One region of the Nocardioides endophyticus genome, then DNA from elsewhere that is predicted to be linked to it. Evidence: predicted binding sites of a transcription regulator. Region 1 holds the regulator's gene; the other holds the start of a gene.

The links. The regulator LexA, encoded in region 1, represses DNA repair genes until DNA is damaged. The targets are predictions, from matches to a motif close to TCGAACANNTGTTCGA.
Region 2: the regulator LexA is predicted to act here: its motif matches at 3,458-3,473, upstream of ABEA33_RS14140 (HNH endonuclease signature motif containing protein).

The regions. Positions count from the first base shown of each region.
Region 1 is NZ_BAABKN010000014.1:165,417-170,595, forward strand. It holds gene ABEA33_RS10975 (hypothetical protein) at 50-415, shown strand; gene ABEA33_RS10980 (DUF3052 domain-containing protein) at 412-819, opposite strand; gene ABEA33_RS10985 (LysM peptidoglycan-binding domain-containing protein) at 938-1,282, opposite strand; gene lexA (transcriptional repressor LexA) at 1,539-2,255, shown strand; gene ABEA33_RS10995 (phosphatase PAP2 family protein) at 2,344-3,168, shown strand; gene ABEA33_RS11000 (MXAN_6640 family putative metalloprotease) at 3,307-4,875, shown strand; gene ABEA33_RS11005 (ATP-dependent DNA helicase) at 4,859-5,179, opposite strand, start outside.
Region 2 is NZ_BAABKN010000015.1:319,396-324,574, reverse strand. It holds gene ABEA33_RS14150 (acyl-CoA dehydrogenase family protein) at 1-742, shown strand, start outside; gene ABEA33_RS14145 (acyl-CoA dehydrogenase family protein) at 753-1,904, shown strand; gene ABEA33_RS14140 (HNH endonuclease signature motif containing protein) at 2,354-3,391, opposite strand; partial or broken gene ABEA33_RS14135 (ABC transporter substrate-binding protein) at 4,026-4,274, shown strand; gene ABEA33_RS14130 (hypothetical protein) at 4,275-4,472, shown strand; gene ABEA33_RS14125 (maleylpyruvate isomerase family mycothiol-dependent enzyme) at 4,511-5,179, shown strand, end outside.

The DNA.
Region 1 (5,179 bases):
GGACCGGCGCGTTGCCGCGGCGTCAGGGACGATCGGACACAATGGCGCGGTGACGGGTGCGACGGGAGGCAAGCGGGCGGGGTCTCGCCGCGGACCGCGCGCCAAGAGGTCGCTCCAGCCGGTCCTGCTCGTCCTGGCCGCCGGCATCACCCTGTCGGTCGTGGCCTGGGGATACCTCGTGTACGCCGCCATCGACTTCGGCTCGAGCGCCCGCGGTGGCGACTCCACGGCCTGGTGGTTCCTCGGCCTCGCGTCGGTCGGCGCAGTCGCGTGCCTCTTCTTCGGGCTGATGCTGGTCGCTCGCCTGCTGCGGCGCCTCGGCATCACCAGGGCGCCCGAACGACCCGCCCCCGCCGCCAGTGGCGACGAGCCTGAGTCGCCTCGCCCGATCGGTGGTCGGCGGGCGGCTCGCTAGCGGTCCTTGAGCCGGCGCACGAACTTCAGGCCCGACCAGGTGTCGTCGATCGCGGCAACCTTCACGTCGACCCAGCCCAGGCGCAGTCCGAGGGCGCGCACCGCTGCGTCGTCGAGGTCGCTCACGATGCCGAGCGCCTTCTGCGCTGCCTTCTTGGGCCAGCACACCCACACCATCCCGGCGGTCACGGTCCGGTCGAAGATCGTCGGCAGCCGCGACTCCAGCTCGCCCAGTCGGGTCTGGAAGGTCAGCGTGACGTCGAGGCTCGATCCCGGCAGCCGGCGTACGACGCGCGCGCCGGTCTGGCCCAGCTCGAAGCCCGCAGGGGCCCGGTCGAGCAGCACCAGGTGCTCGTCCCCTATCCCCAGCTTGCGCAGCAGCGGAGTGCCTGAGTAGCCAGCCATGGCGAAGACCCTAGTGAAGTGCCGCGAGGGGCGGAGCCACGTGGCTCCGCCCCTCGTCTTCCCCGGTCCGTCGAGCGGGGTCGAAGCGCTCGACGAAATCTGTGTGGCCTCGAGGCAGTCAGTCGACAGGAATGAGCAGGCGCTGGCCGGAGACGAGCATCCCGGAGTCGAGCGCGTTGAGCTTCGAGATGCGATCGATCATCGAGGCGACGTCGCCGTCGTCGGCGGCCGCTGCGGCGATGTCCCACAGGGTGTCGCCGGGGCCGACCATCACGACGGCGGACGGCTCGGGCGTGCCGGCCTTGTCGGTGGCGACGGAGCCCGCGGCCACCACGATGCCGACGGCAAGGACCGCCATCAGGGCCAGCATCACGACCACGACGCGGCCTCGCCGGGTGAGGCGGACCGTGCTGCGCGGGCGGGTGCTCGACTGGAACATCTGGTCGATCGTCATGGTGCTCATCGGTGGCTCCTGGGGAAGTGGTCTTCTCGGTAACACCATTTCTAGTGGCGGCCACCGACAGCCGGTCTCGGCCTGCCTGGACCATCATCTCGATCAGGTGTTCGATCGAACGTGTGTACGACGTTAGAGCACGTGTTCGAACGACGCAAGAGGTCGACCGAACAATTGTTCGATGGATCTTCGACGGCCGGTGCGCCGACACGCCCGTTCGAACAAATGTTTGAACCGAGCGGCCGCGATGGCTAGCGTGTGACCCATGGCCAAGAAGATGACGGTGCGCGAGCTGCCCGACGGGCCGCCCGATGCCACCGGGCTCACCCCGCGACAGCAGCGCGTCCTCGCGACGATCAAGGACTCGATCGAGATGCGCGGCTACCCGCCGAGCATGCGTGAGATCGGCGAGGCCGTCGGGCTGACCAGCTCCTCGAGCGTCGCCCACCAGCTGAAGACGCTGGAGGAGAAGGGCTTCCTCAAGCGTGACCCCAACCGTCCCCGGGCGCTCGAGGTGTTCCTGCCCGAGGTGATGGCCGCCCGACGTTCGCTCGGCACGGCCGACGACTCGTCGTACGACGAGACCGGCGTGGGCGACCAGGTGCCGTCGGCGGCGTACGTCCCGCTGATCGGCCGGATCGCCGCCGGTGGGCCGATCCTGGCGGAGGAGCGGTACGACGACGTCTTCCCGCTCCCGAAGCAGCTGGTGGGCGAGGGCGAGCTCTTCCTGCTCGAGGTTTCCGGCGACTCGATGGTCGAGGCGGCCATCTGCGACGGCGACTACGTGGTCATCCGCAAGGAGCAGACTGCGGAGAACGGGGACATCGTCGCGGCACTGCTCGACGGCGAGGCGACGGTCAAGACTCTGCAGCGCAAGGACGGAAAGGTGTGGCTCCTGCCGCACAACCCGAACTACGATCCCATTGACGGCACTGACGCGACCATCCTCGGGAAGGTGACTGCGGTGCTGCGGCGGGTCTGATCACCCGGGAATGACCTGATCGGACCCGGGGTTCATCAAGGGGGACATCCCCGATGGCACGGGAGGGCCGATGAAAGACGCTGGTGCTGTGACCACGGCACCTGCTCTTGCCCGCCAGCGGACGAAGACCCGCTGGGCTCGTGCTGCCCTCGAGCTGCTGCTCATCCTCGCGCTCTGGGTGTTCTACAGCCTGGCCCGGCTGCTCGCCGACACGAGCCTGCAGCCCGCGCTGGCCCGGGCCAACGACCTGCTCCACGTCGAGACCCTCCTGGGCATCCACTGGGAGGTTCCGCTCAACCAGCTCTTCACCGACCATCGCGTGCTCGGCCTTGCCGGCAGCTACTGGTACGCCTCGCTGCACTACGTCGTGACCGCGGCCGTGCTGATCTGGTTGTGGCGACTGGGCACCGACCGCTACGGGCCCGCTCGGCGGGCGCTCGTCATCGGCACGCTGCTCGGCCTCGCGGCGTACCTCGTGATGCCGACGGCGCCGCCGCGCTTCATCAGTGGATACGTCGACGTCCTCAGCCTGCACGCAGCCGACGGCTGGTGGGGCGCCGACGCGTCCGCACCGCGCGGACTGGGCGGGCTGACCAACGAGCTGGCCGCGTTCCCCTCTCTCCACGCCGGCTGGTCCCTGTGGGTGGCCCTGGCGCTGCAGGTCTACGCGACCCGCAGGTGGGTGCGCGTGCTCGGTTGGGCGTATGCCGTGGGCACCGCGATCGTGATCGTCGGGACCGGCAACCACTGGGTCATCGACGCTGTCGTCGGCTGGCTGGTGATTCTGGTCGGCTGGGCGGCCGCCCGGGCCGTCGGTCGCATCCCGCTGCCGCGACTGTGGCCACGCAGCGACCGGACCAGACGAACCCTGGACCCACCACCAGCACACGAGGACGCCCCAGTCGTCGACTGATGGCGGGGCCGGATCCCGCCGTCGGTCGAGCAGCGAGCACCCGCGCTGCGGGGGTCTCGACAAGCTCGAACCACCGGCGACCCGCCGCCGACGCGCCGGAGTTGGGCGTTTCTTGGCTCGATCGTGGACAGTGGTGGGGTGCGCCTTCCTACTCTCGGCCGTCTGACCCTGCCCGCGACGAGCCTGCTCGTCGGCGCGCTCGCCTGGGGGGTCATGAGCGCACCTGCGTACGCCGAGGCGGACAACCCCGAGCTCGTTCCTGCGACCGAGACGGGTGCGGCCGAGGCCGCGACCAGTGCGCTCGACCAGGTCGAGGGGATCCTCGACCCGACGGCGGTAGAGAGTGCCACCCCGTCGGTCGGCGACAGCCGGGACCTGACCCTGGCCCTGCGTGATCTGCGGCTGCGTCAGGACGACCTCCCGCGCGCCGAGCGGGCGCGCGCCCGGGCGCTGGCGGAGCGTCCCCCCAAGGCGTACGGCTGGGCCAACGAGCAGACCAAGGCCTTCGCCGCGGTCGTCGTCCACTGGGATCTCGGCAAGACGCCGATGTCCCACGTCGACGATGCGGGCGCCGTGGCCGACCAGGTGCTGGCGACGTACGCCGCCGCCGGCTACCGGGCCCCGATGTCGGACGGCACCGCGGGCGGCGACGCGCGGCTCGACATCTACCTGGTCGACTTCGGGGCGGCCGGCCACCCAGAGCTCTACGGCTTCTGCGACGCCTCCGAGCTCCCGGCGCAGAACGGCCCGTACAACACGCCGGCGTACTGCGCGTTCGACCACGACTTCGCGAACTTCCCGCAGCGGTCGTGGATCGAGAACCTCAAGGTGACCGCGGCGCACGAGCTCTTCCACGCCACTCAGTTCGCCTACGACTACACCGAGGACGCCTGGTTCATGGAGGCGACGGCGACGTGGGCGGAGGACGAGGTCTACGACGAGATCAACGACAACCGGCAGTACCTCGCCGCCAGCCCGCTGCGCCAGCCCGGACAGGCGCTGGACCAGTTCGACGCGAGCGGGCGTCAGTACGGCGAGTGGATCTTCTTCCGCTACCTGTCCGAGCGTTTCCCCGAGGCACAGGGCGAGCTGCCCGTGATCGTGCGCAAGATCTGGGAGCGCGCCGACAGCTCGCGTGGCCCCCGCTACGACAGCTACTCGATCCAGGCGGTGAGCAGGGAGCTCGCCTCCCGCGGCACCGACCTGCGTCGCGTGTATGCCCAGTTCGGCGCCGCCAACCGGCAGCCGGGACGGCACTACGAAGAGGGCTCGAGCTACCCGAAGGCCAGGGCCGCGCGATCGTGGACCTTCAGCCCGAAGCGGCACGACACCCGCTGGCAGGTCGCAAAGGTCGACCACCTCGCCACCAAGACCGTGCAGGTCAAGCCCAGCCGGTCCATGAAGCACTGGCGTCTGCGGGTCGTCGTCGACCTGCCGAACAAGAATCGCGGCGTTGCCGCGATCGTGACGACGTACGACAAGCGGGGTCGACCGACCAGCCGGTTCGTGCCCGTGTCGAAGCGCGGCAACGGCAAGGCCCTCGTCGCCTTCAACGCCCGCAAGGTCACCCGGGTCGACGTCACCCTCTCCAACGCCGGCATTCGCTACGGCGGGTGCTGGCGCGACATGGAGCACCGTTACTCCTGCAGCGGCACGCCGAAGGACGACAACCGCCGAATGCGCTACCGCGTCATTGCGGTGCGCTGAGCCGCTTCAACGCCTGTCGTACGACGGCGGGGTCGGTCGTCGTCCACATCGGCGGCAGGCTCGCCTTGAGGAAGCTGCCATAGCGCGCCGTCGCCAGGCGCGCGTCGAGCACGGCGACGACGCCGCGGTCGGTGTGGGTCCGGATGAGCCGACCGGCGCCCTGCGCGAGCAGCAGCGCGGCATGGGTGGCCGCCACCTGCATGAAGCCGTTGCCGCCGGCCTGGTCGGCGGCCTTCTGGCGCGCGCTGAGCAGCGGGTCGTCGGGGCGCGGGAACGGGATCCGGTCGATCAGCACCAGCTGGCA
Region 2 (5,179 bases), on a different contig from region 1:
GACCGTCCTGGTGGCGCTCGGCGACGAGACGATCCTGCCTTCGTTGGCGAGCGGCGAGCAGACCGCGGCGCTGCTGGTCCGGCCGACGGCGCGGCAGCACGGTGCCGCCGCCCTCACGACCGTCGGACTGCCCGCGGACGTGCTGCTCCTGCCCGAGGGCGACGCGCTGTACGCCGTACGCGGCGCGACCGTCACCCCCGTCGGCTCCCTCGACATGACCCGTCCCCTCGCCACGGTCGACCTCGACGGGGCCGAGCGGATGCTGGTGGCCGAGGACGCCTCCGCCGCCATCGACGCGGGCCTGCTGATGGGCGCCGGACTCCTGGCGGCCGAGCAGGTCGGCGTCGCGCGCTGGGCACTCGAGACGACGATCGGCTACCTCAAGGAGCGGCGTCAGTTCGGCCGCGTCGTCGGCGGCTTCCAGGCGCTCAAGCACCGCCTGGCCGATCTGTACGCCGAGGTCGAGCAGGCCGACGCGGCCGCCCGCTACGCCGCCGCGACGCTGGCGACTGGCGACGCTGACGCCCCGATCGCGGTCGCCGTGGCGGCGGCGTTCTGCAGTGAGGCCGCGGTGCACGCAGCCGAGGAGGCGATCCAGCTGCACGGCGGGATCGGCATGACGTGGGAGCACCCGGCCCACTTGCACCTCAAGCGGGCCAAGGCCGATGCGCTGCTGCTCGGCTCGGCCGAGGCGCACCGCGCCGCGCTCGCCGTACTCGTCGACCTGCCTGCACCGTCCTGAGAGGCACACCATGGACCTGACCCTGAACGAGGAGCAGCGGGCCTTCCGCGACCTCGCCCGTGACTTCCTCGACCGCGAGGCGATCCCGCACCGGACCCGGTGGGACCGCGACGAGGCCGTCGACCTCGACATCATCCCGAAGATGGCCGAGATCGGGTTCTTCGGGCTGACCATCCCGGAGGAGTACGGCGGCCTCGGCGGCGACTACCTGACCTACGTGCTCGGCATGGAGGAGCTCGGCCGCGCCGACTCCGCCCTGCGCGGCATCGTGTCGGTCTCCAACGGGCTCTTCGGCAAGTCGGTGCTGGGATTCGGGACCGAGGAGCAGAAGCAGGAGTGGCTGCCGCGGATCGCCGACGGCACCGCCCTCGGGTGCTTCGGGCTGACCGAGCCCGACACGGGCTCCGACGCCGGCAACCTGACGTCACGGGCCCGCAAGGACGGAGGCGACTACGTCCTCAACGGCCAGAAGCTCTTCATCACCAACGGCACCTGGGCCGACTGCGCGCTGATCTTCGCGCGCACGAGCGACGACGGCCCCCGTGGCGTGTCGGCGTTCCTGGTCCCGACCGACACCCCCGGCTTCGAGGCCCGCGAGATCAAGGGCAAGCTCGGCCTACGCGGCCAGGCCACCGCCGAGCTGTTCCTGTCCGACGTCCGGGTGCCCGCATCGGCACTGCTCGGCGAGGAGGGCAAGGGCTTCAAGATCGCGATGACCACCCTCGACAAGGGTCGGGTCTCGGTCGCCTCCGGCTGCGTGGGCATCGTGCAGGGCTGCCTGGAGAACTCGGTGGAGTACGCCACCACCCGCCAGCAGTTCGGCAAGCCGCTCGCCGGCTTCCAGCTGGTGCAGGAGCTGATCTCCGACATGTCCGTGGACGCCGACGCCGCGCGTCTGCTGGTGTGGCGCTGTGCCGACCTGATCGACCGCGGTGAGCCGTTCGGCACCGCCGCCTCGAAGGCCAAGCTCTTCGCGTCCGAGGCCGCCGTACGTGCCGCCAACAACGCGATCCAGGTCTACGGCGGCGCTGGGTACGTCGACGAGCACCCGGCCGAGAAGTACCTCCGCGATGCCCGCGTGATGACCCTCTACGAAGGCACGAGCCAGATCCAGAAGCTGCTCATCGGCCGGGCCGAGACCGGCGTCAACGCGTTCCTCTGACGGAGACCTCTCTTGCCCGTCGACCCGGACCTCCGAGGACAGCTCGACTTCATCGCCTCGCCGCGGCGCTGTCAGCCGCGGGTGTTGCCGTCGAGGTCCGCACCTTCGACGGCATGATCCACGGCTTCGTCGACATGGGCGGTCACTCCCCCGGCGCCCAGGCCACCGTCGACGAGACCTGCGCGACGTTCCGGAAGGTACTGCACGGCTGAGGTCGTGCAGGCACGGACGGGTTGGCCCTGCGGTCGCGACGCAGTCAATCTGGATCCATGTCTCGGCCCACCACTCTCGCGCGCTGGCTGATCCTCGTCGCTGTCGAAGTCGGCGCCGGCTACTTCCTTGCCTGTCGCAAGGGCGCGGCTCGCGTCAAGGTCCTGCCTGAGTAGGCGCGACTGAGGAACCCAGCTCGACGTGGCTGTGACCCCGCCGGCGGTGCCGGCGGGGTGGTGTCAGTGGGTATGTCGGGTGTGCTGGGTGTGCTGGGTGTGCTGGGTGTGCTGGGTGTCCCAGTCGTAGGAGTAGCCGTAGCGGCTGGTCCAGGTGAAGGTGGTGGGTCCAGTGCGTACGACGGACCAGCCGCCATGAGTCTTGTAGCGGTGGTGGCCACGGCATAGGGCCGCGAGATTCACGCTGTCGGTCGGGCCACCGCGCTCGGGCTCCACGACGTGGTCGAGGTCGGCGGACCGTGATGGTCGGCTGCAGTGAGGGTAGACGCAGGTGGCGTTGGTGAGGATCGCCTGCTCCCGCTGGGTCGGGGTGGGGCGGTAGGTGTCGGTTTGCAGGTTGGCGTTGAGGTCGATCACCGGCCGCACCGTCACGTGTGTGTTGGTCCCCGCGCACCAGTCCTTGACCTGCTCGACGGAGATCACGGAGCGGGTGTTCTCGACACCGGCGACACCGGTGACCGAGTCGGCGGAGAGGTGGAGGTAGATCATCAGCTCCCGCTTGCGGGGTGCCGGACGGTCGGGTGCTGGTGCGGTGGACTCGAGGTCGAGGGTGAGCTCGTGTCGGGCGAGTGCCCCGGCGGCCAGCGAGCGGCGGACGTCGAGGGTCTCCTCGCAACCAAGGTCAGCCAACTGCTGGGCACCGGCGGTGATGGCGTCGTTGAGGTCCAGCGCATCAGCGAGGTCGAGCTCGGCGTCGACGTGCACGGTGCCGTCGAAGGACACCTGGTTGGTGTCGACGTCGAAGTGCCGGCCATCAACGGCCTGCCGGCGACGCTTCTCCGCCTCCTCCGGGTCGAACCTGCAAATCGCGTCGTCGACGGCGCGGTCGATCTGCGCGAACGAGCACCGGTGCGCCTGATGCGCCAGGTGGGTGTCCACGTACGCGGCGCCCTCAACGCAGAGTGGTGTGGTGGCGTGCGCGATCTTGCGTGCTTTCCACACCGCGACCTGGCCAGTGAGGACACGCGCCCAGATCTTCGGGAGCCGGTACCGGATCTCGATCGCGTCACCGAGGTAGGACCGTCCGGCGTCGGTCGACATCCCAGGGCCAACGCGAGGTCGGCGACGCAGAACTCCGCCACCAGCGGCGCCCCCGGCCCGGCGATGGCGAACTCGCCTTCGGTGCCGTCGACTGTCGCGGCGCCGTGAGTGATGGACTCGGCGGGGTGCATGATCGCCCACTGGACCGCGAGCTTCAGCTTGTCGATCTCGACCTGGGTGGCCACCTGGTGGTGGGAGTGGAGCGCCGCCAGCACCTGGTCCGCGGAGTCGTGCGACTCTCCGGACTCGTCCCCGGAACCGGGGTGGTGCTGTGCTTCGCTCATGGGTCTAGCCAAGCAGGGGCCACCGACATTGAGGTGCTCAGAACCCCTTGGTTGACCGGGATGTGGATACTTTCGTGAAACTCTTCTGACCGGTTTTGGGGGTGGTGGTTTCGAGGCTCGGGCCTGGCGGCCCTCGCACCTCAACCACCGTGCATCGGCCCGCAACACATGTGTCCGACCAGGGGTCGGCGTCCTTCCGACAGGCGCGCTCTTCTCGGCAGGAGACGGTGCGGTCATGGGCGCGAAGCGGCGAAGCGGACCCTTGACGCCACCGTCGGAGGCCGCACCATGGCGCCGTACGGAAGGACGACGAGCCATCCCTCCGTGACGTCGGCGTCACCGACGACTCCATCGCGATCGGCGGCACCTTCCCCCTGACCGGCGTCGCCGCACCCGGTTACAGCGAGATTCCCACCGGTGCGAAGGCCTACTTCGACTTCGTCAACGCCGCCGGTGGCGTCAACGGCCGCACGATCGACTTCACCGTCAAGGACGACGGCTACGACCCGACCAAGACCAACAGCCTCACCAACGAACTGGAGCTCAAGGACCCGGTCTTCGCGACGGTCGGCTCCCTCGGCACACCCACCCACAGCGCCGTGGTACCGCTACAGCGAGGACAGCCACCTCGGCATCTCCGGGATGGAGCCGTCAAGCTCCAGGACGGCAAGGGCGAGCCGCTGACCAAGGTGCTGACGACCGACATCGGCGACGCGGAGATCACCGAGGACGACTCCGGCCAGGCCGACGACGCCCCGCCCGAGAGCGGCATCCCGGACGTCGACGCGGTGGGCTGACTCCAGCACCGTCCGTCACGGCTGGAACAATTCCGGCCGTGACAGACGACTGGAGCACCCTGCTGGCCGACGCGACCTGGGACTTCGCCGACTTCCTCGAGGACGCCGACCCGACGGCCGTCGTGCCGTCCTGTCCTGGCTGGGCCGTGGCCGACCTGGTCGACCACCTCGGTGGCGTGCACCAGTGGGCGTGGCACGCCGTCGTCGCCGGCAACCCCGACGGCGAGTCGGAGCCGGCGCCGACCGACCCGCAGGAGCTGGTGAGCTGGTACTCCGCGCACGCCGGTGCCCTCCGCGAGGCCCTCGCCGCGGTCGGGCCCGAGGCTGCTGCATGGACCTTCGGGACCGAGCAGACCACCGGCTGGTGGCTGCGCCGGCAGACTCACGAGACGTTGATGCACACGCGCGACCTGCTCGGCGCGATCGGTCGGGTCGACGAGTGGTCGATCGAGCCGACGCTCGCCTGGGACGGCGTCGCCGAGGTCGCGACCGAGTTCTACCCGCGCCAGGTGCAGCTCGGCCGCACCGAGCCATTGCCGGGCACGCTCCGGCTGGTCGCGACCGACGTCCCCGATGCCGAGCCCGTCGTCATCGGGGAGGCCGAGCCGGTCGTCGAGGTCCGGGCGCCCGCCGTCGACGTACTGCTGATGCTGTGGCACCGCCAGGAGTGCGACGACCCAACCGCCGCGGCGTTGCTGGCGCTGCCG